2 linked regions of the Anaerobacillus alkaliphilus genome follow. The protein of the gene in region 1 interacts with the protein of each later gene in a pairwise test. Links are inferred from orthologs where the notes say so. Each region holds a gene or a part of one and is shown on either strand. Other genes may lie near its edges.

Evidence for each region.
Region 2: the proteins of rpe (region 1) and eno interact in binary tests that used the Escherichia coli proteins (3 or more experiments, as listed by UniProt). The link is inferred for Anaerobacillus alkaliphilus from one-to-one orthologs.

Annotation. Positions count from the first base shown.
Region 1 is NZ_QOUX01000046.1:354,360-364,132, forward strand. The notes cover bases 1-2,718. They hold rpe (ribulose-phosphate 3-epimerase), read right to left. Parts: upstream 1,825-2,718; coding sequence 1,177-1,824; downstream 1-1,176. Other genes in these bases: DS745_RS16940 (thiamine diphosphokinase), read right to left, coding at 1-501; thiT (energy-coupled thiamine transporter ThiT), read right to left, coding at 503-1,045; rsgA (ribosome small subunit-dependent GTPase A), read right to left, coding at 1,826-2,707. In the rest of the region: pknB (Stk1 family PASTA domain-containing Ser/Thr kinase), read right to left, coding at 2,753-4,735; DS745_RS16965 (Stp1/IreP family PP2C-type Ser/Thr phosphatase), read right to left, coding at 4,725-5,489; dual-specificity RNA methyltransferase RlmN, read right to left, coding at 5,493-6,560; 16S rRNA (cytosine(967)-C(5))-methyltransferase RsmB, read right to left, coding at 6,799-8,145; fmt (methionyl-tRNA formyltransferase), read right to left, coding at 8,148-9,089; priA (primosomal protein N'), read right to left, coding at 9,174-9,773. UniProt on the Escherichia coli protein: Catalyzes the reversible epimerization of D-ribulose 5-phosphate to D-xylulose 5-phosphate.
Region 2 is NZ_QOUX01000032.1:157,008-173,879, forward strand. The notes cover bases 7,053-9,954. They hold eno (phosphopyruvate hydratase), read left to right. Parts: upstream 7,053-7,811; coding sequence 7,812-9,098; downstream 9,099-9,954. Other genes in these bases: gpmI (2,3-bisphosphoglycerate-independent phosphoglycerate mutase), read left to right, coding at 7,053-7,691; secG (preprotein translocase subunit SecG), read right to left, coding at 9,339-9,569; DS745_RS09685 (alpha/beta hydrolase), read left to right, coding at 9,751-9,954. In the rest of the region: rpoN (RNA polymerase factor sigma-54), read left to right, coding at 1-964; DS745_RS09645 (glutaredoxin family protein), read left to right, coding at 1,103-1,342; DS745_RS09650 (sugar-binding transcriptional regulator), read left to right, coding at 1,684-2,715; gap (type I glyceraldehyde-3-phosphate dehydrogenase), read left to right, coding at 2,892-3,899; DS745_RS09660 (phosphoglycerate kinase), read left to right, coding at 4,097-5,281; tpiA (triose-phosphate isomerase), read left to right, coding at 5,405-6,163; more of gpmI, read left to right, coding at 6,156-7,052; more of DS745_RS09685, read left to right, coding at 9,955-10,440; DS745_RS09690 (alpha/beta hydrolase), read left to right, coding at 10,457-11,203; rnr (ribonuclease R), read left to right, coding at 11,320-13,719; SsrA-binding protein SmpB, read left to right, coding at 13,890-14,357; DS745_RS09710 (hypothetical protein), read left to right, coding at 15,273-15,980; signal peptidase I SipW, read left to right, coding at 15,982-16,569; DS745_RS09720 (TasA family protein), read left to right, coding at 16,661-16,872. UniProt on the Escherichia coli protein: Catalyzes the reversible conversion of 2-phosphoglycerate (2-PG) into phosphoenolpyruvate (PEP). It is essential for the degradation of carbohydrates via glycolysis.

The sequences.
Region 1 (9,773 bases):
AAAGCCTTGTAAGGTTAACTTTTCTACCTTTTCAAAGAGCGAAAGAAAAGAAACGTATTGATACTGACTTTTTTCAATTTTATAACATCCAGGACTTTTCAACGTAATTTTATTTTTTTTGTCAATCATATAGACAGTAACTCGTTTATCAATCCCCTGCTTCAATAATTGGATATTCAATAACTCGTGATCCAACCTACCTCCTGTTGCCCCATAAATCACAATAATGTCAGGTGACTCATCTATGGCATGTAAAAAAGCAATCTCAAGATCAGTTTTATCTTTCTCAGCAGGATACTGAATGTAGTTCTGTTTCGTTATTAACTTCTTACCATCTACAGAAACAGAATCAAAGTCCCCTAGGACAAAATCAGGAACAATCTGGTGATTGAGTAAATGTTCAAAGCCTTTGTCAACAGCTATCCAAATTTCATTTTCTTTCTTCTGTAGGCTTGGGAGACACTCTCTAGGTCCCCCAGCAACAATCTTTATTACTTTCATGCTATTTACCGTGTAAAAGTCTTGGTGCGGCATTGGAAAGTAAAATAAACACCACTGTCGAAAGTAAGAACACAGGTATCATATATGAAGCATTATAAATAATTGAATACAAAACGACATTCATATTCTCAGGTGCATAAATGCCAAACCAAACAACCCCTGAAATAAAATGAGTGATAAATCTTAGAAAAGAGGCTAAAAATACGCCTGCGATGATTGCTATCGTCCTTTTTGTTCGAGTAGTTAAATGCGTGATACTAAAAACCCCAGCAAATCCCACGACAGTATAAGCAATTGTATAATCTAAAAAAACTTGAACCGGATGAACAAAGTAACCGGTAAACATTTGAATCGCACCAACAATAAATCCGGTTAATAATCCCGCAGAAAGCCCCCTACGAAATGCCATAAGTAAAATTGGTATCATGGCTAAGGAAACAGAACCACCATACCCCCAAAATCCTTTAATCGAAATAAGATCTAAAACTAATGCTAACGCTGCCATCATTGCAATTTCAGTTAAATGTAAAACTGGTCGTTTCATTTACTTACACCTCTCTATTTCTTGTTAGTTACGGAAAAAAGATGACGATGAAATAAATTTCCTAAATAAGCAAATAACTCCAGCCTACTAGTAGGAACTCTCACTTCAAACGTCATCTTAATTATCTCATTTTAAAGACCTCTGATTTTTCTAATAGCATGAGCACGATCTGTTTCATTATAGATAGCAGATCCAGCTACTAATACATTCGCTCCTGCCTCAACACATAACTTCGCAGTTTCGATATTTACACCGCCATCTACTTCAATGTCTATTGATAATCCCTTTGATTTCGCCATTTCGCTTACTGCGTATATTTTTGGCAGCACCTGTTTTATAAATTTTTGTCCGCCAAAACCCGGGTTAACTGTCATTAGTAAAACCATATCAACATCATCAATAACATGTTGGATGGTATCAACAGGGGTAGCAGGGTTAAGAACGACACCTGCTTTTACTCCCTGTTCTTTAATTAAGTGAACTGTACGATGAAGATGTGTGCAAGCTTCCACATGAACAGTAATAATATCAGCACCAGCCTTTGCAAAATGCGGAATATAGTTATCTGGATTTTGGATCATTAAATGGACGTCTAAAGGTAATTTCGTAATTGGTCGGATTGCATCAACAATTAATGGGCCAATTGTAATATTAGGAACAAAATGTCCATCCATGACGTCTACATGAATATAATCAGCCCCTCCGTTTTCAACATCCTTTATTTCCTCTCCAAGTCTCGCAAAATCAGCAGATAGGATTGACGGCGCAATCTTAACCATGTTAGTACCTCCGTTTTTGTTGTTTTATCTCATCTAAAAAGCTTAAATAGTCTTCATAACGATACGCAGCTATTTCCCCAGCTTCAACATCTGCCCGTACCGCACATTTTGGTTCAGATGAATGAGTACAGCCTCGAAACTTGCATAGATGAGCTCTCTCTCTCATTTCCGGAAAGCAATCTGAAAGGTGTTCTGCTTCAATTTCTGTAAATTCTAACGAGCTAAACCCTGGTGTATCAGCAACTAAACCCGTTCCAATTGGAATTAACTCTACATGCCTCGTGGTATGTTTTCCTCTGCCTAAGTGAGAAGAAATTTCATTTGTTTCTAGTTGTAACTCAGGCTTTAATGAATTTAGCAACGAAGATTTTCCAACTCCTGATTGTCCAGCAAATACACTAGTCTTTCCATTTAACCATGGTCTAACTTCTTCTATTAATTCCTCCATATAAATTGAGGTTTTTAGTACGGTATACCCCAACTTTACGTAATCGGCAATAAACTCATTAATTTCCTCGCGATGCTCTGGTTTTAATAAATCAATTTTACTAACACAAATAATTGGTTCAATTTGGTTAGACTCAATGTGAACTAAAAATCGATTTAACAAAAGTGTGCTAAATTTTGGTTCCATTGCTGAAAAAACTAAGATTGCTTGCTCAACGTTTGCTATCGGCGGCCTTATTAACTCATTAAAGCGATCTTTCAGACCTAAAATGTAACCGTCTGTCTTGTTTTCCGCCTCAAATTGTACAATGTCACCTACTAGAGGGGTCAGCTTTCTTTTACGGAAATTTCCTCTAGCACGACATTGATATATTTCACCTTGACTCTCTACGTAATAAAATCCACTCAACGCTTTAATAATCTTTCCTTCAGGCATTGAATCCTCCTTAATAATTGCATCTATTCATGAATAGATGTAGAACTAATTTTCCTTTACATCATCGTAACGATAGATATCAGTATTACCATATTGTTCCCCTTCAATATAAAGTATAACTTCTGCATAATCACCAGGATTTATTGTAACAGGTATATCATAGATCTTTGTCTTTTGTATAAACTCTTCTATAAAGACTACGTGCTCCTTGTTTAAAGAGTCTCTATACGTAATTTTAATCGGATATCCAATATTTGCAAGTTGGTCTTCTGGTGAAACAGGAGCTTCTTTATTAACTATAGTTGAGATCGGTTCTGGTTCTGGTTGAGGTTCTGGGCCTTTTGAAAAAACAACTATTACTTCTGTACCTTTCTGAACCAACCGAAATCCTGGGGGACTTTGTTCAATGACTCGACCTTCAGGGACATGGTCTGAGAACTCATAATGTGATTTCATGATTAGACCATGTTTCGTAAGATAATCTCTTACCTCTTCACTTGGTAGTCCAGTTAAATTTTGTAAAGAAAACCATTTTGGAATACTATACGTTAGGGTTACAATTGTTTCCTCAGGAACAATTAGTTCATCAGGTAAAGGTGTTTGTCTAATCACTTTATCTTCCTCAATGTCTGATTCTTCAGTAGCCTCTTGAATATTCTCTTCTTTAAAACCTAATCTTATCAGCGTTTTTCGAGCTATCTCCTTATCTAACGATGTTACATCGACCATTTCTATTTTAGGCTTTCCTTCACTTACAAATACAGTGATTGTCGTATTTACTTTAACCGTCCGACCCGCTTCAGGGTTTGTGCTTATCACATGTCCTTCAGGAATTTCCCCATGATTTTGGTCTTCCCTTTCAACTAGTAACCCAAGTGTTGTTAACGTTTCAAATACTTCGTCATATTCCATCCCAATCAAATCCGCTGGAATTAGAACTTCGTCAACATGAAGAAGCTTTGGAATGATTGCAAACGCTGCTATCACGGATCCAACTAGTAAAAAGAAAGTAATGAACGTAATCATTACCCATTTTCGCTTTTTCTTTGGTTTATCTTCGTCACTCTGATTTGGCTTCTGTTCGTTTTGAGTTTTAATTTTTGTTTGTTCAAGATTATCATCTGCAAAAAGATCTTCTTTAATTATCGGAATCGCTTTTGTTACATCCTCGTTATCATCTGGTATGACAAACTTTTCTTCGTTTATTCGTCTAGGATCTAGAGCAGTATGCAAATCCTCCTCTAGTTCACGAACACTCGTATAACGATGAAATGGATCTTTTGCTGTTGCTTTTAATATTATATTTTCAACACTTTGTGGTAACGTAGGATTTGTCTTTCGTGGTGATGGAACTTCTGTTTGTAAATGCTTAATCGCAATTGAAACTGCCGTATCACCTGAAAACGGAACTCTACCAGTAACCATCTCATATAATACAATCCCTAGTGAATAAATATCCGATTTTTCGTTAACCAATCCGCCTCGTGCTTGTTCTGGCGATAGGTAATGTACAGACCCCATCACTGAGTTTGTATGGGTAATCGTGGCAGACGTCATGGCTCTTGCTATCCCAAAATCGGTAACCTTAGCTTCGCCACTTTCACTTATCAGGATATTATGAGGTTTAATATCGCGATGAACAATATGGTTAGCATGGGCATGAGCTATAGCTGAAGAAATTTGTGACATAATACCGATTATTTCAGATATAGGCAATGACCCGCGTTGTTGAATAAGTTGTTTTAACGTTAATCCAGCAACATACTCCATGACAATATAGTATAGATCTGCTTCTTCACCTACGTCATAAATATTGACAACGTTGGGGTGAGATAAACTAGTAGCTGCTTGCGCTTCTCTTCGAAACCTCCGAATGAATTCTTCATCATCAGAGAACTGTGGTCTAAGCACTTTTACAGCTACAGTTCTATTTAGTATTGCGTCATGGGCTTTATAGACGTTAGCCATCCCTCCGCCACCAATAGTTTCTAGTATTTGATACCGACCGTTAATTCGTTTACCTATCATCGCCATCACCACTAGTTTCTTTGTAACTATTATAAACAAGAGCTACGGAAATATTGTCCTCGCCACCCCGTTCATTAGCAACTGTTACTAACTTTGTTACTTTTTCTTCAAGACTTTGATTCTGTTGGAGTATTTCAAGCATCTCCAAGTCTTTTAATTTATTTGACAGACCATCTGAACATAATAGAACAAAATGCCCTTCATCCCAGTTAATGGTACTAATATCAATTTTGACTTTACTTTCAGTACCCAACGCTCGTAACAAAACATTTCTTCGTGGGTGATTTTCTGCCTCTAACGCCGTAATTTGTCCAGAACGAACCAATTCGTTTACCAAAGAATGATCCTCTGTTTTTTGTAAGAAGGTCTCATCACTCATTAAGTAAGCACGACTATCGCCAATGTGTGCATAGGTAACAAAAAGATTTGTACATATAACGGCGACCAGTGTTGTTCCCATTCCTTGACACTGTGGATTTGTTAATGAATGCTCATAAATCTCCGAATTAACTTCAGTAACTGCTTCTTCTAACCATGTTTCAATACTGGTTGGAGTCGACAGGCCTTCAGTTTCCTGCCATTTTTCTAATAGTATATCCAAAGTCATTTTACTAGCTACATCACCTGCTTGATGTCCTCCCATCCCATCAGCAACAACAGCTAGTAATATTCCGTCTTTATTGCGTATAAAGCCTCCATTATCCTCATTGTGAGACCGAACTTGTCCAACATCCGATTTAAATGCCGCTTCCATCCTTTATCCCCTCGTTTCTTCTTTACGTTCCTTTGCTCTTAGCTGACCACAAGCCGCATCGATATCATGTCCTTGTTCGCGACGTATAGTAACATTTACTCCATTTGCTTTTAATGTTTTTTCAAACTTAAATATTTGTTCTCTTGGAGTACGAACATAATTTCTTTCAACAACATCATTTACTGGAATTAAGTTTACATGGCACTTAATACCTTTCAGTAATTTTGCAAGCATCTCAGCATGCTCCACTTGATCATTAACGCCACCAAATAATCCATATTCGAACGTTACCCTTCGTCCTGTTTTTTCTATATAATAGCGAACGGCGTCCATTAATTTATCCAACGTATAGGCTTTATTTATTGGCATTAACGACGTTCTTATTTCGTTTGTAGGTGCATGTAAGGAAATTGCAAAATTGATCTGTAACTTTTCATTAGCAAAATCATAAATTTTTGGAATAATACCGCTTGTTGACACGGTTATATGCCTCGCACCGATATTTAAACCTTTATCACTATTGATGGTCTTCAGAAAACTGACAAGTGGATCATAGTTATCAAAAGGCTCACCAATACCCATAACAACAACCGAGCTTACTCGTTGATCTTCTTCGTCTAGGGCACGTTGAGATTGTAATACCTGAGCAACAATTTCTCCTGCTTCTAGGTTTCGTTTTAACCCTCCTAAAGTTGATGCACAAAACGTGCAACCAATTCGACAACCTACCTGTGTTGTCACACAAACACTATTTCCATACTCGTGTCGCATGACAACCGTTTCGATTGAATAACCATCGTGCAGCTCAAATAAGAACTTTATCGTCCCATCCTTTGATTGTTGCTTGGCAATTGTTTTTAATGTTGTCAAATTAAAATCATTCGCCAACTTATCACGTAAATCCTTTGATAAATTTGTCATTTCTTCAAAAGATGCTACTCTTTTTTTATAAAGCCAATCAAAAATTTGCCCCGCACGAAACTTTGGTTCATTATTATCCTTCAACCAAGCTTCTAATGTCTCGAATTGTAGGCTATAAATTGATGGATTTATTTGTTGTATTTCTATCATAATTATTGACACACCTTTTTCTTTTGAATAGTCTGTTTTCGCAAAGTTTGTTGCTTTCGTAAAAGTCCCAAAAGCCGGATTTTTATACAAAATACTAAGAATTCACCAGTAATTAAGTAAGTATTGCTCTTTTCTTACTTAATATGTTGGCTGATATCTTCATCTAGGTTTTTTTTCGATTATTTTAGGGTAATAAAGCAACCATGTTTACGAAAGATCCTTTGAATAATAGTTTTATTTATAGTTTCACCATGCTCGAGATAAAAAAGCCATCCGTTTGAAAATCTGATGGTAAGATTTGTACCATCCCATCTTTATATAACGCTTGAGCTTTCTCTGGTAAACGTTCTCTAAGGGTGCCATCAAATCGGAAATCCTGATGAGTTTCTAAGAACTCCTTAACAACCTGCTCGTTTTCCATCGAGTCAATCGTACAAGTACTATATACAAGTCTACCGCCCTTTTTAAGAAGTGGAGCAACAGCATTTAAGATCGCATGCTGAATTGTTGTAATTCGATCGATGTCTGCCTCTTGCTTTTGCCATTTAATATCTGGCTTCCGGCGGATAACACCTAGGCCTGTACAAGGAGCGTCTACTAGGATGCAATCAAAGCTCTCTTCTTCAAAAATCTCCCCAGCTTTACGGCTATCTGTAGCCCTCGTTTTAATGATGGATAAGTTTAAACGATTTGCCTGTTCATCAATTAGCTTAACTTTATGCTCATGTAAATCTAACGCATAAATTTCACCTTGATTATTCATTAACTCCGCTATATGAGTCGTTTTACCACCTGGAGCTGCACAGCTATCTAGTACCTTCATCCCCGCCTTCGGTGCCAAAGCTCTAGCAACAATCATTGAACTCTCATCCTGAATAGAAAGCCACCCATCTTTAAAGAGCTTTGTATTCGGAAGAGTACCACGAGTAATCTTTATCGAATCAACAGAAAGATCTCCTCTCTCTGCTTCTACTCCTTCGTTTCCGAGCATTTCAATGACTTTTTCAATGTCATCCGTTTGTACCTGATTAATTCGTGCTGTAACAACCGGTGGAACGGCATTAATTTCACATATTTGCTTTGTTTGTTCACTTCCGAATTGATCTAACCATCGTTTTACGAGCCATGTTGGGTGACTCCATTGTAATGCTAGTTTTTCATGAGGATCTTCTACCTTTTCTAGAGAAGGTATTCCTTCACGTAAAAACGTTCGCAGCGTTCCATTGACCATTGAAGAGATACCTTTATGACCCTTTTTCTTGGTAATTTCCACTGCTTCGTGGACTATTGCACGTTCAGGAACTCGATCTAAATAGATCATTTGGTATAATGACAGACGTAAAAGGATCAGTACCCATGGATCTAACTTTTTCAATCCTCCTTTTACATAAGAGCTTAAATAGTAGTCTAGTGTATTTTTTCGTTGAATCGTTCCATAGACAATCTCCGTAAGTAAACCAACATCTTTTTCAATAAGTTTTTCGCGTTTTATTGATTGGTTTAATAGAAGATTTGAGTACGCTTGGTTTTTTTCAATCTGTAGTAGAATATCTAAGGCTACCTCTCGTACATTTTTTTTACTCATATCTAATCTCCTAACTTAGTACCTTCTGTTAAATCACCACCAGCACCTCGTAAAAACTGCTCTGCTGTCATTCGTTTTTTACCGGATGGCTGTAGATCAACTATTTTTATGTATACTTCATTTCCAGTACTTACAACAAAGCCATCGCTATCAATAGAAACAACGGTACCTGGAGTTGCTTCTTTCATCTTGAGGATTTTTTGGGCCCACCAAACTTTTATTACTTGATTATTTAGGCTAGTGTATGCGACTGGCCAAGGGTGAAGGCCTCGAATTTGATTATAAATCTCCTCACCCCCATTTTCCCAATTTATTTTTTCTTTCTCACGGCTTATATTAGGAGCAAAAGTAACCTTTTCATCCTCTTGCTCCACCGGCGTAAGTTCTCCTGCGATGAGCTTGGGAATAGTATGTGATAATAACTCAGCACCAATAACACTTAATTTATTATGTAATGTTCCCACATGATCTTCTTCTAAAATATCAACTTTTGCTTGCGTTAAAATATCACCAGCATCCAATTTTTCTACCATATACATAATTGTAATCCCAGTTTCTTTCTTACCATCAATGATTGCTTGATGAATTGGTGCTCCACCGCGATATTCTGGTAAAAGAGAAGCGTGAACATTTATGCATCCATATTTAGGGTCATCTAACAGTGGTTTAGGCAAAATTTGTCCGAAAGCAGCTGTGACAATCAAATCTGCCTGTAAGTCTAGAACTTGTTGCAAATCTTCTAGATTTCTTAACTTTTCGGGCTGAATCACTTTAAGGTTATGTTTAAGAGCCTCTACTTTAACTGGTGGCGGAGTTAACTCTTTTTTTCTACCCTTTGGTCGATCTGGTTGCGTTACAACACCCACTACTTCATAGCCATCTTCTATCAAACGCTTAAGCACAGGAACTGAAAAATCAGGAGTTCCCATAAAAACAACTCTCATATATAACACCTCTCACTAATTTAGAATGTAGAATGTAGAATGTAAAATTCATAATTTAAAATTCATAATTCATAATTCTACATTTTACATTAAAACATACGGATTCATATCGATAGAAACTTGCAAGGTTCCTTGATTTGTTTCTTTTTTATAGTTTTCAATTATTTCTTTTAGTATCTCTACGAGTCTCGGTTCATTTTTGTATTTTATCATGCATTGATAACGATATCTATCTTTGATCCGAGGGATTGATGATGCAACTGGACCTAATACAACCGATTGATCAGAAAGTGATCTTCTTACATATGCAGTAATTTTTTCAGTAACGTCAATAACCTTCGTAATCTCTGGGTGAGATACCTGGATGACTGTAATATAATAATATGGAGGATAGCTTTGAAGCCTCCTAACTCCCATCTCTTTTTCAAAGAATGCATGAAAATCGTGATTTTTTACTAAATCAATACTGTAATGCTCAGGAGTATATGTTTGGATAACGACTTCACCTGGTAATTGATGACGCCCGGCGCGACCGCTCACTTGAGTTAACAATTGAAATGTTCGTTCACTCGCTCGAAAATCAGGGAGATGAAGCATTGAATCCGCTGCTAAAACTCCTACTAAAGTGATGTTCGGAAAATCCAACCCTTTAGCAATCATCTGAGTTCCTAAAAGGATATCAGC
Region 2 (16,872 bases), on another replicon or contig:
CGGATATTTTACTGGAGACTTAGAAGAAGTAGCGAGTCGCTTTGTTATCTCAAAAGAAAAAGCGCTGTTCGACCTGCAAGTTCTGCAATCACTAGAACCGGCAGGTGTTGCTGCACGAAATCTTCAAGAGTGTCTTCTACTTCAATTAAGAAAGCTTGAGCGGAGAAATGAGACTGCTGAACAGATCGTTGAACATTACTTAGACATGTTTGCAAATAAAAAGTGGAAAGAAATCGCCAAGGCTTTATCAATTACGTTAGAGGATGTTCAGAGCGTTGCTGATTTAATTCAAACACTTCAACCAAGGCCAGGAGCGATCTATAATCATGAACCATCAACATATATTAGCCCAGATGTATTTATCGAGCTCGTAGATGGTGAGTTCCGTATAACAATTAATGATCGTCTATTACCTAATGTTACTGTTAGTCGGGATTACAGAGAGTTGTTGGATAAAGCTTCTGATGAAACTTCAGCAAAATATGTTCAACAGAAATATCAACAAATTTTATGGTTAGTAAAAAGCCTTGATCAACGTCAACAAACGTTACTAAAGGTTACCGACGCTATTGCCAGGCATCAAGAAGCCTTCTTTAAATTTGGGTATGAACACTTAAAACCTTTAACGTTAAAAGAGATTGCTGCTGAGATTGATGTACATGAATCAACGGTAAGTCGAGTTACCACCCAAAAATACGTACAAACGCCAAGAGGCTTGTTTGAATTAAAATATTTCTTTAGTTCTAGTCTGAAAACGGACGACGGAAACGGAACCTCTTCATTAAGCGTAAAAGAATTCATAAAAAAAGTTGTTGATCAAGAAAATAAGCAAAAACCCCTATCTGATCAAAAGATCGTCGACATCTTAGAAAAAGAAAACTCAATAGAAGTGTCACGTCGAACGGTTACAAAGTATCGAGAGGAACTAAATATTCCTTCATCATCTAAGCGGAAACGCTTTTAAAAGAAATTATGAATTATGAATTATGAATTATGAATTATGAATTATGAATTATGAATTATTGGGGGCTTTGCTTCGAAGCGTGACTGAACCAATTCTCAATTCATAATTCATAATTGACAATTAGTACTCGGAGGTTTTATGAAAGTTACGTATTATTCTAAAGAAAACTGCTCCTTATGTGACAAAGGTCTTCTAGTTTTAGAACAGATCAATAAAGATTTTCCTCTGACTATTGAAGTCGTTGATATATATAAGGATGATGACCTGCTAATGAAATACCAAATCATGATCCCAGTCGTTGAGATCGCTGGGGAAGAAGTGGATTACGGCATTCTCTCAGAAGCAAAAATAAGAGACTTTCTAGAAAAGAAGAGTTGAGGCAAAAGCGTAAGCTTTTGCCTCAACTCTTCTACATTCTACATTCGCCCCCAGTGTTATCAATTCACAATTGACAATTCAAAATTGACAATTCATAATTAATGTATACGTTTCCAATTGTGACAATCTAAATTTTGCTAATATTAGGCTTGCTATGAAAACAAAACCTTGTTACACTAACACTGTAATAAGGATTTATTTAATTTTTTCGGAAAACTACCCTATGAAAAATTAAAGGGAATTAGTTTTTCTAATTTTTTCACCCTTATGGGACATAATATGTCTATGAGGGATATTATAAGTCCCTAACTTACATAATTAAAATGGGTAAGGGGATTTATATGAGAGTATTATTAGATATTCAGAAAAAATTATTACCCGACCTTCTAGACGTGTTGGGCAGTCGCTTCCGAATTCTACGATTTATTCGGTTGATGCAGCCGATTGGACGGAGGAGTTTAGCGACAAGTTTAGGAATGTCTGAGCGTGTTCTCCGTAGTGAAGTTACTTTCCTAAAGGACCAAGGACTACTAGACATGGCTACTGCGGGAATGACACTCACTGAGGAAGGAAAAAACGTTCTTACACAACTAGAGGAAATCATGAGTGACATTTTTGACTTAAAGGATCTAGAAGAGCAGATCAAGAAAAGCTTAGGACTCGTTGAGGTCATCGTGGTTCCGGGTGACAGTGATGAAGCACCTTGGGTCAAAAAAGAAATGGGTCGAGTAACTGTTCAACTGATGAAACGTCATTTAGCAGACGAAGCATCGAAAATTGTTGCCTTAACAGGTGGAACAACGATTGCCGCTGTTGCTGAAATGATGACTCCAGATAGTGAGATGAAGGAAACTCTCTTTGTTCCGGCACGTGGTGGGCTAGGTGAGCAGGTGGAAAATCAAGCAAATACGATTTGTGCAACAATGGCTACGAAAGCCATGGGTAGCTACCGATTGCTTCATGTTCCAGACCAGCTAAGTCAGGACTCGTACTCATCCCTTATGGAAGAGCCAAAAGTTAAGGAAATTCTTAACCTGATACGTTCTGCTAATTTAGTTATCCATGGAATTGGCGAAGCGAAGACGATGGCAGAACGCCGTGGATCATCTGAAGAAATTTTACAAAATCTTAACGAAAAACAAGCTGTCGCAGAAGCATTTGGATATTATTTCAACAAAGATGGGGATATTATTCACAGGGTCTTAACGATAGGTCTTCAGCTTGAAGATGTTTCTAATTCAAAATTGGTAGTTGCCGTTGCTGGTGGAGCTTCTAAAGCCCAAGCCATTTCAGCCTATATGAAGCAAGGGACGAGTAACGTTTTAATCACCGATGAGGGAGCAGCAAAAGCCTTATTACAATTACATTCATAAAAAAACTATTTTATTGAATACTAAAACATGTACTTAAGGGAAATTATGAATTATGAATTAGAAAAAGAGCTTCCATCAAGTCTTTCACTAATTCTACATTCTACATTCTACATTGTTATTAAGGGACTTCCCTTTATATAAAAAGATTTAGCTTAATCCAAGGAGGAATATTAATTATGGCAACTAAAGTAGGAATTAATGGTTTTGGACGTATTGGACGCGTGGTTTTCCGTGCAGCTTTAAATAACCCAAATGTTGAGGTTGTAGCAGTAAACGACTTAACTGACGCTCATTCACTAGCACACCTTTTAAAATATGATTCAGTTCACGGAACTTTAAACGCAACAGTAGAAGTTAACGGTGAAAACTTAGTAGTAAACGGAAAAGAAATTAAAGTTATCGCTGAGCGTGACCCAGCACAACTTCCTTGGGGTGACCTTGGAGTAGATGTGGTAATCGAGTCTACTGGACGTTTCACAAAGCGTGACGATGCTGCAAAACACTTAGAAGCTGGTGCGAAAAAAGTTATTATTTCTGCTCCTGCAACTGAAGAAGATATCACAATCGTAATGGGTGTTAACGAAGATAAATATGATGCTGCTAGCCACCATGTTATCTCAAACGCATCTTGTACAACAAACTGCTTAGCGCCATTTGCAAAAGTAATCAACGATAACTTCGGATTACGTCGTGGAATGATGACAACAGTTCACTCTTACACTAATGATCAACAAATTCTAGACTTACCACATAAAGATTTACGTCGTGCTCGTGCAGCTGCTGAAAACATCATTCCAACAACAACTGGTGCAGCTAAAGCGGTAGCTCTAGTACTTCCTGAGTTAAAAGGAAAGTTAAACGGTGGAGCTCTACGTGTTCCAACTCCAAACGTATCATTAGTAGACTTAGTTGCTGAATTAGATAAAGAAGTAACAGTAGATGAAATCAATGCTGTTCTTAAAGAAGCTGCTGAAGGTCCATTAAAAGGAATCCTTGGTTACTCTGAAGAGCCGCTAGTATCTCGTGACTACAATGGTAGCCCTGCTTCTTCTACAATCGATGCTCTTTCTACAATGGTTATGGAAGGCAACATGGTAAAAATTATTTCTTGGTACGACAACGAGTCTGGTTACTCGCACCGTGTAGTTGACCTAGTAGATTACATCGCTCAAAAAGGATTATAATTTCCAAAAGGAATTTATAGTCAATTGTTGAATAATAATAAGTTGGCAGAGAGGAGAAGGGAAACGTGTTTCTCTCTCCTCTTTCCACTGTGTAAAAAAATTTTGAATTATGAATTCAAAGCTTCTCTTCGAAGCCATACATACACCAATTCAAAATTCATAATTCACAATTCAAAATTTATAATGGAGGGTTTTTCATGAACAAAATGTCTGTGCGCGATATTGATGTAAAAGGTAAACGTGTATTTTGTCGTGTTGATTTTAACGTACCAATGAAAGACAACCAAGTAAGTGATGACACACGAATTCGTGCAGCTCTTCCAACGGTTCAATATTTAATGGAAAAAGGTGCAAAAGTTATTCTAGCTAGTCACTTAGGTCGTCCAAAAGGCCAAGTAAACGAAGACATGCGCTTAACGGCAGTAGCTGCTCGCCTTGGTGAACTTCTTGGTAAAAACGTTGTAAAAACAGATGAAGCTTATGGTGAAGCAGTAGAAACTGCGATTGCTGGTTTAGCTGAAGGTGACGTTCTTTTACTAGAAAACGTTCGTTTTTACCCTGGCGAAGAAAAGAATGATCCTGAGTTGGCAAAATCTTTTGCGAGCCTTGCCGATGTATACGTTAACGATGCGTTTGGTGCAGCTCACAGAGCGCATGCTTCAACAGAAGGTATTGCTCACCACCTTCCAGCGGTATCTGGTCTTCTGATGGAAAAAGAATTAGATGTACTAGGAAAAGCATTATTAAATCCTGATCGTCCTTTCACAGCTATTATTGGTGGAGCGAAGGTTAAAGATAAAATCGGTGTTATTGATAATCTATTAGAAAAAGTAGATAACTTAATCATCGGTGGTGGTTTGGCTTATACGTTTGTAAAAGCATTAGGACATGATGTAGGTAAGTCTTTACTTGAAGAAGATAAAATTGACTTAGCAAAATCGTTCATGGACAAAGCAAAAGAAAAAGGCGTGAAACTGTATATGCCTGAAGACGTTGTTGTTGCTGATGATTTCTCTAATGATGCGACTACAAAAGTTGTTGGTATTGATGAGATTCCAAGTGATTGGGAAGGCTTAGACATTGGTCCGAAAACAGTTGACACATACCGTAAAGTTATTATGGAATCAAAACTAGTGATTTGGAACGGACCTATGGGTGTATTCGAATTGCCATCATTTGAGAACGGTACGAAATCAGTCGCAGTTGCTTTAGCTGATGCGCAAAGTACGTACACAGTTATCGGTGGTGGAGACTCAGCAGCAGCAGTTGAAAAATTTGGTCTAGCTGACAGCATGGATCACATCTCAACTGGTGGTGGAGCATCACTAGAATTCATGGAAGGTAAACAACTTCCTGGAGTAGTGGCTTTAAACGACAAATAAAAAGCAATTATGAATTGACAATTGTGAATTATGAATTAACGTGTGTTTAGCTTCGAAGCTTAAACCCTCAACAATTCACAATTCATAATTCAAAATTCACAATTAATGAAAGGGGTTTTAATCGTGCGTAAACCAATTATTGCTGGTAACTGGAAGATGAATAAGACTATTGGTGAAGCAAAATCGTTTGTGCAAGAGGTAAAGGGTTTAGTGCCAACGAGCGCAAAGGTTGACTCGGTTGTTTGTGCGCCTGCATTATTTTTAGATTGTCTAGTAGATAACTCTGCTGGATCTGATCTTAAAATCGGTGCTCAAAACATGCATTTTGAAGAGAGTGGTGCATTTACAGGAGAAATTAGTCCTGTTGCACTAAAAGATCTTGATGTAGCATACGTAATTATCGGTCACTCTGAGCGTCGTGAAATGTTCGCTGAAACAGATGAGACGGTGAATAAAAAGACACATGCAGCACTTAAGCATGGTTTAGTTCCAATCGTTTGTTGCGGTGAAACACTAGAAGAGCGTGAAGCTGGAAAGACAAATGATGTGGTACGAGGTCAAATGGAAAAAGGCTTAGCAGGTCTTTCTGAAGAGCAAGTGAAAACAGTTGTTGTTGCTTATGAGCCGATTTGGGCGATTGGGACAGGAAAATCTTCTTCTTCTGCTGAAGCTAATGAAACGTGTGCGTACATTCGTACAGTCATCGCAGGAATGTTTTCACAAGAAGCGGCAGATGCAGTTCGTATCCAATACGGCGGCAGCGTGAAGCCAGAAAACATCAAGGAATACCTAGGACAAAGTGATATTGATGGAGCTTTAGTGGGAGGCGCAAGCCTTGACCATCAATCATTTTTACAGCTGTTGGAGGCAGGAAATGAGTAAGAAACCTGTAGCATTAATCATCCTTGACGGATTTGCTTTACGTGATGAAACAAAAGGGAACGCTGTAGCCCATGCGAATAAACCGAATTTTGATCGTTTCTGGAATGATTATCCACATGCGCAGTTACTAGCATCTGGTGAAGCTGTAGGTTTACCAGAAGGACAAATGGGTAATTCAGAAGTAGGACACTTGAATATTGGTGCTGGACGCGTTGTTTATCAAAGTCTCACTCGTGTAAATAAATCAATCCGCGAAGGTGAATTTTTTGGAAATGAAACGTTCTTAAATGCCATCAATCATGTGAACGAAAAAAATAGTAGTCTTCACATCTATGGCCTATTGTCTGACGGAGGAATCCATAGCCATATTCAGCATTTATTTGCATTACTTGAGCTAGCGAAAGAAAAGCAAGTAGAGCGAGTATATGTGCATGGCTTCTTAGACGGTAGAGATGTAGGTCCAACAAGTGCGAAAGAATATCTAGTAGCTCTTGAGGAAAAAATGAATTCGTTAGGCACTGGTACATTAGCTTCGATTTCAGGACGTTACTATGCGATGGATCGCGACCAACGCTGGGAACGTGTCGAGAAAACGTATCGAGCGATGGTTTATGGTGATGGCTTGAAGTATAAGAACAGTGCTGAAGCGCTAGAAGACTCTTATAAAAATGGCATTCATGATGAATTTGTACTGCCTTCTGTAATGACGAATGAAGACGGTACACCAGTTGGAACAATCCAAGATAAGGATGCAATTATCTTCTTTAACTTCCGTCCGGATCGTGCGATTCAATTATCACAAGTTTTTACAAACAATGATTTCCGTGGTTTCGATCGTGGTGATCAGCATCCGGTAGATTTACACTATGTTTGCTTAACACACTTTAGCGAGACAGTTGATGGGTTTGTTGCGTTCAAACCAACAAATCTTGATAACACATTAGGGGAAGTATTAAGTCAACAAGGCTACAAGCAGTTGCGTATTGCTGAAACGGAAAAATATCCTCACGTAACTTTCTTCTTTAGCGGAGGTCGTGAAGATAAGTTCCCAGGTGAAGAGCGAATTTTAATCAACTCACCGAAGGTTGCAACTTATGACTTGAAGCCTGAGATGAGCGCCTATGAGGTTACTGATGCTTTGTTACAAGAAATTGAAGCAGATAATCACGACGCCATCATTTTGAACTTTGCAAACCCTGACATGGTTGGACATTCTGGGATGCTTGAGCCGACCGTCAAAGCAATTGAAGTTGTTGATGAGTGCTTAGGTAAAATAGTAGATGCCATTATTGCAAAAGGTGGCTATGCCGTCATTACAGCTGACCATGGGAATGCTGATGAAGTTATTACGATGCAAGATACACCAATGACAGCACACACAACAAACCCAGTTCCAGTGATTGTGACGAAAAATGGTGTTACACTTCGCGAGGATGGGATCCTAGCAGATCTGTCACCGACAGTTTTAGAACTTTTAGGTGCAAATCAACCAGAAGAAATGACTGGGAAGAGCTTAATAAAAAATTAACATTGATGAATTAGGAATTATGAATTGTTTAGTTTATCATAGAAGTAGAGCTTCTTGGAATACATACATAATTCTGCATTCTACATTTTAAATCTTACATTAAAAAAGGAGTGTTTTTACATGACAATTATTACTGATGTTTATGCACGCGAAGTATTAGACTCTCGTGGAAATCCGACAATTGAAGTTGAAGTATATCTTGAAGGTGGCGCAATGGGACGAGCAATGGTACCAAGTGGTGCGTCTACTGGTGAGCATGAAGCTGTTGAGTTACGTGACGGCGGCGACCGTTACATGGGTAAAGGTGTTTTAAAAGCAGTTGAAAATGTTAACGAAGAGATCGCACCTGAATTAGTAGGTTATGACGCTCTTGATCAAGTTGGTATTGACCAATTAATGATCGACCTTGATGGTACACCTAACAAGTCTAAACTAGGTGCTAACGCTATTTTAGGTGTTTCTATGGCTGTTGCTCGTGCTGCTGCTGACGCTTTAGATATTCCTTTATACGTATACCTTGGTGGATTTAACGCGAAAACATTACCAACACCAATGATGAACATCATTAACGGTGGTGAGCATGCAGATAACAACGTAGACATTCAAGAATTCATGGTAATGCCTGTAGGTGCTGAAAAATTTGCTGACGCTCTTCGTATGGGTGCAGAAATTTTCCACAACTTAAAAGCAGTACTTAAGTCTAAAGGCTATAACACAGCTGTAGGTGACGAGGGTGGTTTCGCACCAAACTTATCGTCAAACGAAGAAGCTCTTCAAACAATCATTGAAGCAATCGAAAAAGCTGGTTACAAGCCAGGTGAAGAAGTTGTTCTTGCAATGGACGTTGCTGCTTCTGAAATGTACGAAGATGGTAAGTACAACATGAAAGGCGAAGGCGTTGTAAAAACAGCTGAAGAAATGGTTGAGTACTATAGCCAATTAGTTGCTAAATACCCAATCGTATCAATTGAAGACGGCCTTGACGAAAATGACTGGGATGGCTGGAAGAAGTTAACTGAAGCTTTAGGAGACAAAGTACAATTAGTTGGTGACGATTTATTCGTGACAAACACAACTAAGCTTTCTGAAGGAATTGAAAAAGGAATTGGTAACTCAATCCTTATCAAAGTTAACCAAATCGGTACATTAACTGAAACGTTTGATGCAATCGAAATGGCAAAACGTGCTGGTTACACAGCAGTAATCTCTCACCGTTCTGGTGAAACAGAAGACAGCACAATCGCTGACATCGCTGTTGCAACAAATGCTGGACAAATCAAAACTGGTGCTCCTTCACGTACAGACCGCGTAGCAAAATACAACCAATTACTTCGCATTGAAGATGGTTTAGACTACATCGGCCAATACGCTGGAAGAAAAGCGTTCTATAACTTGAAAAATATCTAATATGATGAAGACTCCAGGGTTCTGGAGTCTTTTTTTCGTGGTGGAAACCTAGCAGCTTTTGTTCTAAAGACAACTTACAGTCCAAACTCAGACATTTATGATCCAAAAATGAAATTTACAGTCGAAACAGATGCATTTACAGTCCGAAAACAAGATTTACAGTCGAAACCCTATTTTTACCGTAAGGGGTATATATCAAAACAAAAAAAGTAGCAGGGGATATCCCCTGCTACTTAACTATTACGCTACATACGCCACTAAAACCGCTAAAACGATGAACAATGTTGCTAAAACCACTGTCGCTTTTTGAAGAACGGCATCTATTCCACGAGCTTTTTGCTTACCGATTAATTGCTCAGCACCACCAGAAATGGCACCTGCTAATCCTGCGCTACGGCCTGATTGTAATAATACAACTGCAATAAGTAAAACTGAAACAATAACTAATAATACTGTTAAAAAAGCGTGCACTAAAAACACCTCCAACGTAAGTATACAATTAGTCTTAATGTACCACAAGAAAGCCAATTGTACAAGCAATGATTGAATAATATGAAACATTTGACATGACATCTGCGTATAACTAGAGTAAGATTGTAGCAGCAAAGGTTTTCCAATATATTCTACTATTCCAAAACTGGGGGAAAAGAAAATGATTGGTTGCTTATGTATCCATGGATTTACAGGGGAAGCTAAAGAAGTAGGGCCTTTAACTGATTTCTTAAAAAAGAAAAAAGGCTGGTTGGTTTATTCGCCAACTCTACCTGGTCATGGTAGTAAAGAAGGGTTGAAGAAAGCAAATTTTAAGCACTGGTTGTACGCGGCAGAAGTAGCCACCCAAGAGCTTTTAAAGCGTTGTGATAAAGTATATGTCATCGGTTTTTCAATGGGTGGGATGATCGCTGCTTATGTCGCCTCGAAGTACCCAATTCATAAACTAGTTCTCTTAAGTTGCTCCGCTTACTATCTAAATCCAAAGCAAATCATTCAGGATATGAAGGGGTGGATCATAGAGGGCTGGCGCGGCGAGCTTTCAAATGACATTCTTTATAAAATGTATCGAAAAAAAATCATTGATACTCCAATGAAGGCTACAATTGAATTTGCGAAAACCGTCTATAAAACACGGCCAATCTTAAAAAAAGTAAAAGTACCGACGCTCATTGTTCAAGGGGAATGTGACGGGTTAGTTCCTCCACGTAAAAGCGCAGAGTACTTATATGAGATGATTAGTTCTGCTGAAAAGCAGTTATACTACTTTAAAAACTCAAAACACTACATTTGGCTCGGGGAAGAGCGCGAAAATTTGTTAGAAATTATTAATCATTTTCTTGAAAATTAACGGAGGTTATTTATATATGAAAGTTGCAGCACCAAAACCGTTTTTATTTGAGGGGGGCGAGCGAGCAGCATTACTGTTACATGGTTTTACAGGAAGTTCAGCGGATGTACGAATGCTTGGTCGATACTTGAATAAAAAAGGCTATACATGCCATGCTCCACAATATAAAGGACATGGGGTACCACCTGAGGAGTTAGTTCATACAGGCCCAGATGATTGGTGGGAAGATGTCTTAGCCGGCTATAATCTTTTGAAAGAACGAGGACATGAGGAAATTGTGGTAGCCGGGCTTTCGCTTGGAGGGGTATTTTCACTGAAATTAGGTTACACTTTACCTGTAAAGGGAATAATACCAATGTGTGCACCTATGCATATTAAAAGTGAAGAAGTCATGTACAAAGGCGTGTTAGCTTACGCCAAAGAGTACAAAAGTCGTGAGCAGAAAAGTGATGAACAAATCAGCGCAGAAATGGAAGAGTTTAAGAAAACTCCAATGCGAACCTTAAAAGCTCTTCAACAACTTTTACGAGAAGTCCGTGACAATGTCGACATGATCTATGCACCTACATTTGTCGTACAAGCACGCCATGATGATATGATTAATACCGAGAGTGCTGATATTATTTATGACCATATCCAGTCTGAAAACAAACATTTGAAGTGGTATGAGGAATCCGGTCATGTCATAACCTTGGATAAAGAGAAGGAACAACTACACGAAGACGTTTATAAGTTTATTGAAGGTCTAGAGTGGAATGTTTGAGAAAAACAAACCAATTGTCAATTATGAATTGTGAAATTAGGAATTGCGTTTGGAAGCTTCGAAGGTTTACAAAACCATTCTACATTCTACATTAAACAAAAGGAGGGAAATTATAAATGGATTATCAACAAAGAAAAGAGCAGCTTCTCGGTTTTATGAGAGAAGAGGCTTATAAACCATTATCCGTAACTGAACTAGAGTCCGCTTTTGGGATTACAGACTCTAGTGAGTTTAAGGATTTTGTAAAAGTATTAAACGAGATGGAACAACAAGGACAAATTGTCCGAACGAGAAGTAACCGCTATGGTTTACCAGAAAAAATGAACTTGGTACGCGGGAAGGTTCAAGCAAATGCAAAAGGATTTGCGTTTATTATTCCTGAAGATGGGATGTCTGAGCGCGACATTTATGTAAATAGTGCAGATATGAACAGTGCGATGAACGGAGATATCGTACTTGTTCGATTACATCCAAAATCAGAGGGAGCTCGTCCTGAAGGGCAGGTTATCCGCATTTTAGAAAGAGGCCTAACTCAAGTAGTAGGTACATACTCTGAAAATAAATTTTACGGATTTGTGATTGCTGACGACAAACGCATTCCAAATGATATTTTTATTCCGAAAGATGCAAACGGTGGGGCGGTAGATGGTCACAAGGTTGTTGTTAAGATTAATAAATATCCAGAAGGACGGATGAGTGCTGAAGGTGAAGTAGTCACGATCTTAGGGCACAAAAATGACCCGGGTGTAGATATTTTATCCATCATCCATAAGCACGGTCTACCTCAGGATTTCCCTGAAGAAGTACTTGCACAAGCGAATGCTGTACCAGATGAGATTGACCCTGAGGAGATTAAAGGACGTCGTGACCTTCGTGATCAAACGATTGTAACGATTGACGGTGCTGATGCCAAAGACCTTGATGATGCTGTTAACGTTGAAAAGTTAGAAAACGGAAACTATAAACTTGGTGTTCATATTGCTGACGTAAGTTATTATGTAACAGAAGATTCTCCAATTGATAAGGAAGCTTTTGAACGAGCAACAAGTGTTTACTTAGTAGACCGAGTAATTCCGATGATTCCGCATCGCTTATCCAATGGAATCTGTTCATTAAATCCAAAAGTTGACCGATTAACACTCTCGTGTGAAATGGAAATCAATCCTCAAGGGCAAGTTGTCGCCCATGAAATATTCCAAAGTGTAATTCGGACGACTGAACGAATGACGTATACAGATGTGCGGAAAATTTTAAACGAAGAAGATGAAGAAGTTACAAAGCGTTACGAACCGTTAATCCCATTTTTCAAACAAATGGGTGAATTAGCGAACATCCTTCGTAACAAACGTATGGAACGTGGGGCAATTGACTTTGATTTTAAAGAGTCAAAGGTGCTTGTCGATGACGACGGAACCCCAACCGACGTTGTTCTACGTGAACGCTCGGTAGCAGAACGATTAATCGAAGAGTTTATGTTAGCTGCCAATGAAACGATTGCTGAACATTTCCATTGGATGAAAATTCCGTTTATCTACCGGATCCATGAAGATCCGGATGCTGAAAAACTAACACGTTTCTTAGAATTTATTACGAACTTTGGCTATGTCGTTCGTGGTACCGCAAATACGCTTCATCCAAGAGCATTACAAATGCTTCTAGAAGAAGTTCGTGGTGAACCAGAAGAAACAGTTATTAGTACGGTTATGCTTCGTTCCATGAAACAGGCAAAATATGACCCTAATAGTTTAGGTCATTTTGGATTATCAACTGAGTTTTATACTCACTTTACATCACCAATCCGACGTTATCCGGATTTGATTGTTCACCGCCTAATCCGAAAGTATTTAATTGAAGGTAAAACAGATGATCTAACAGTTAGCCATTGGGCTGAGAAGCTTCCAGTGATCGCAAGTCATGCTTCAGAAATGGAGCGTCGTGCCGTTGAAGCAGAACGTGATACGGATACGTTAAAGAAAGTTCAGTTTATGCAAGACAAAATTGGTGAGCAATTCGAAGGAATGATTTCTGGAGTAACTAACTTCGGTATCTTCGTAGAGCTTCCAAACACGATTGAAGGACTTGTACACGTTAGTTACTTAACTGATGACTATTACCATTACGATGAAAAGCAATATGCAATGATCGGTGAACGAACAGGCAATGTCTTCCGTATCGGTGACGAGATCGAGGTAAAAGTAATTGGGGTTAATGTTGACGAAATGTCTATCGACTTTGAAGTTGTCGGCATGAAAGCACGAAAAGAACGTACCCCACGTGAAAAGCCAAAAGTCATTGTTGGCGGAGGTAAGCGTAAAGAACGTAGTGGTGGCGGTAGCGGTGCAAGTGGTGAACGTGGTCGTAGATCAGGTTCAGGTCAAGGTCAAGGACAGCCAAAACAAGGCCAAGGACAAGGTGAAGGCGACAAAGCCAAACGCGGCGGGGGAGCAAAGAAAAAGAAGTTCTACGAAAACGCTCCTAAAGCTAAGCGTAATAAAGGGAAAAAGCGTAATAAGTAGCTCATTACGGTGCCTGGCACCATAAATGGACAAATCACCTTAAAGATCCTTTTGAGGTGGACATTATGTGAAGCTAATCAGGTGGTGCGAGAAGCACCACCTGAATGCCTTGATATAGTTAAAAGAAAATGATATGATTTAGGGACGATGATTGTAAGGAGGTGCTAATAATGCCGAAGCATGATGCAAAGGTTGTTGCTCAAAATAAAAAAGCTAACCACGATTACTTTATTGAGGAAACGTATGAAACAGGTGTTGTTCTTACTGGTACTGAGATAAAGTCAATTCGCGCTGGTAAAGCCAATATTAGAGATTCTTTTGCCCGCATTAAAAACGGCGAAGTATTCTTATGGAATGCCCATATTAGCCCGTACGAGCAAGGAAATCGTTATAATCATGATCCTTTACGAACACGTAAGCTTTTAATGAAGAAAAAAGAGATTAGTAAGCTCATTGGAATTACTAAGGAGCAAGGCTACACTCTAGTGCCGTTAAAGATTTATTTAAAAAACGGCTACGCAAAAGTTCTTATCGGTTTAGGTAAAGGTAAGAAAAACTACGATAAGCGTGAGTCATTAAAAGAAAAAGACGCCAAGCGGCAAATCGAAAAAGCATTCAGAGAACGACAAAAACAATAATTACCATTTATGTCGAATGATCTTTATGTTATACTAAGTTTGTAGTTGAGATTGTCACTAACAACTACGACATTTCACAGAGTTCACTACTCTGCATATCTGGGGACGTTCTGGATTCGACAGGGATAGTTTGAGCTTAAGTGGCGAGTCGAGGGGGTCGGCCTCGTTAAAACGCCAACGCCTATAACTGGCAAACCTAATTACGCTTTAGCTGCTTAATATAAAGTAGCTGCTCCTCCCTCCATCGCCCATGTGGTAGGGGTCGGGGCTCAACTTAGTGGGATACGCCGGTTGTTCACCGTCTGAGGACGAAGGAAGAGATTAACCAGACTAGCATCAAGGGCGCCTGTCACTAGGCAGATTTGATAGCGAAACGCTAATGTAGTGACTACACTCGTAGAAGCTTAAGTGCCAATATTTCTGGACGTGGGTTCGATTCCCACCGTCTCCACCAAATACCAACATCAACCGCGTAGCCGTGTTAGGCTACGCGGTTGTTTTTGTTTTTTATTATGTCCTGTTTTTTCGATTTTATTTATATCCTCACCTTGCTTCCAAATATAATCCCTTGAACCAACTAGTCCTGTTTCGTTCTTAATAAAGTATAAAATTCTTTATATAAAACAAAATAGTGAGAAAACTCATAAAAAAAAGAGAAAACAAACGAACTTTGTTCATTATAATGAAAAAACGGGTGTTTTTGAGTATTTTCAATTTTAAAAATATGAAATATACTCAAATTACAAAGTTCGTTAAAAAGAACAAAACAAACAAAACTCGTTTCTTATAACGATTTACACAACATGAGAGTGTATACGGGAGGGGAGTACAGTTAGATACATGAGAATCCGAAAGTATAGGAAGAAATATCGGAAAGTAGTCATTGGCATACAAATACTCTTATTATGGTATATTTTGGTCCTTTCTGGTATTCAGCTAAACTCCTTTACTAATGCAGCATTTAATGATGTAGAGACTATACCATTTACTTTAAGAGCAAGTTGGGATGTTGAAGAAGAAACTCCGAATGGATGGGCATCTCTAGAATTTATTTCAATAAAGGGCGATTGTAATGAGATTATTGCAATCCTAAAGAATGGTAAAGATTCTAAAGCCATGCCTGAGGAAAGGAAATATGAAGTTTGGTGGGCAAAGACTGGTAATGATTTAAACAACAACAAAGGAGAGTTAGTAGGTTCTGGTACCTTTAATTTAGGAACTGATGAAAAAATAGAACTAAGCCATTCTCCTAAAAAATCAGGTAATTACCGATTTATAGCATATCAAGAAGAGGGCAAGCCAGGCCAACCAATAACTAGGATTGATATTGAAATTGAGCTAACTAACTGTGAGGAGAGGGGTAACCCTCCAAAAGGGAAAGGGCCAAAAACAAAATCTGAGGAACTTTCTGAGAGTCTAGATTTGGTTGAAGAAACAATAAAAAATGAAGATAAACAAGTAGAGAAAGAGGTTAATGAAGAACCTAATGTCAGCACAATAGAGTCAAATAAAGAAACAGAAGTCACTTCTAGTAAAATAATAGAGTCTGAAGAAGAGAGCGTTGAAAACAACATAGAGTCAGAAGATAAAAATCTCGAAATAAAAAATACAGTAGGTGATTAGTATGACAGCAAACAAAGTATGGAAATGGACCAGTAATATTTTATGGGTTGTAACTTTTACAACATTGCTAGTAATGACTCTAATAGTTCTCTCTAGTAGAGCTTCTGGAGGAGAACCTGAATTATTTGGTTATCAATTTAAAACGGTCCTCTCTGGGTCGATGGAACCGACTTTTAAGACGGGATCCATTATAGCAGTTAAATTAGTTGAAGATAAGAACAGTTTATCAGCAGGTGATGTCATTACCTATCAAGAAGGGCCTGGCACCATCGTTACTCATAGAATTATAGATGTTATTCAAAATGGAGAACATGTAATGTATTCGACCAAAGGGGATAACAATGAAAGTGCAGATACAAACCCAGTACTTTCACAGAATGTCATTGCAGTATATTCAGGTATTACCATTCCGTTCTTAGGATACTTTCTAGGCTTTGCTAGTTCTGCAAAAGGAACAGCAATATTACTAATAGTTCCAGGCTTGTTTTTACTAGGTTACTCAGCATTCACAATTCGTTCAGTCATTAAGGAAATTGAAGCAAAAGTTGCTCCACAAAAACCATCAGATGAAACTGAAAAAACAGCTTAACTTGGTTGCGCCCCTTATGGAAACATAAGGGTTCAATATAAAAAATACATATCTCAAAATGGGATGAAAAAAATCGAGGAGGAATTAGTCAATGAGTATTAAAAGAAAAATTAGTATGGGTGCAATGTCAGCATTACTAGGAATGTCATTAGTAGGTGGAGGAACTTGGGCAGCATTTAACGACACGGCAACGATTAATAACCATTTTGCAGCAGGGACGTTAGATTTAGTAGTGGGAAAAAGTCATAATAAACCGATAAGTTTTGACCTCGGTAATATGAAACCTGGTGACAATGTACAACG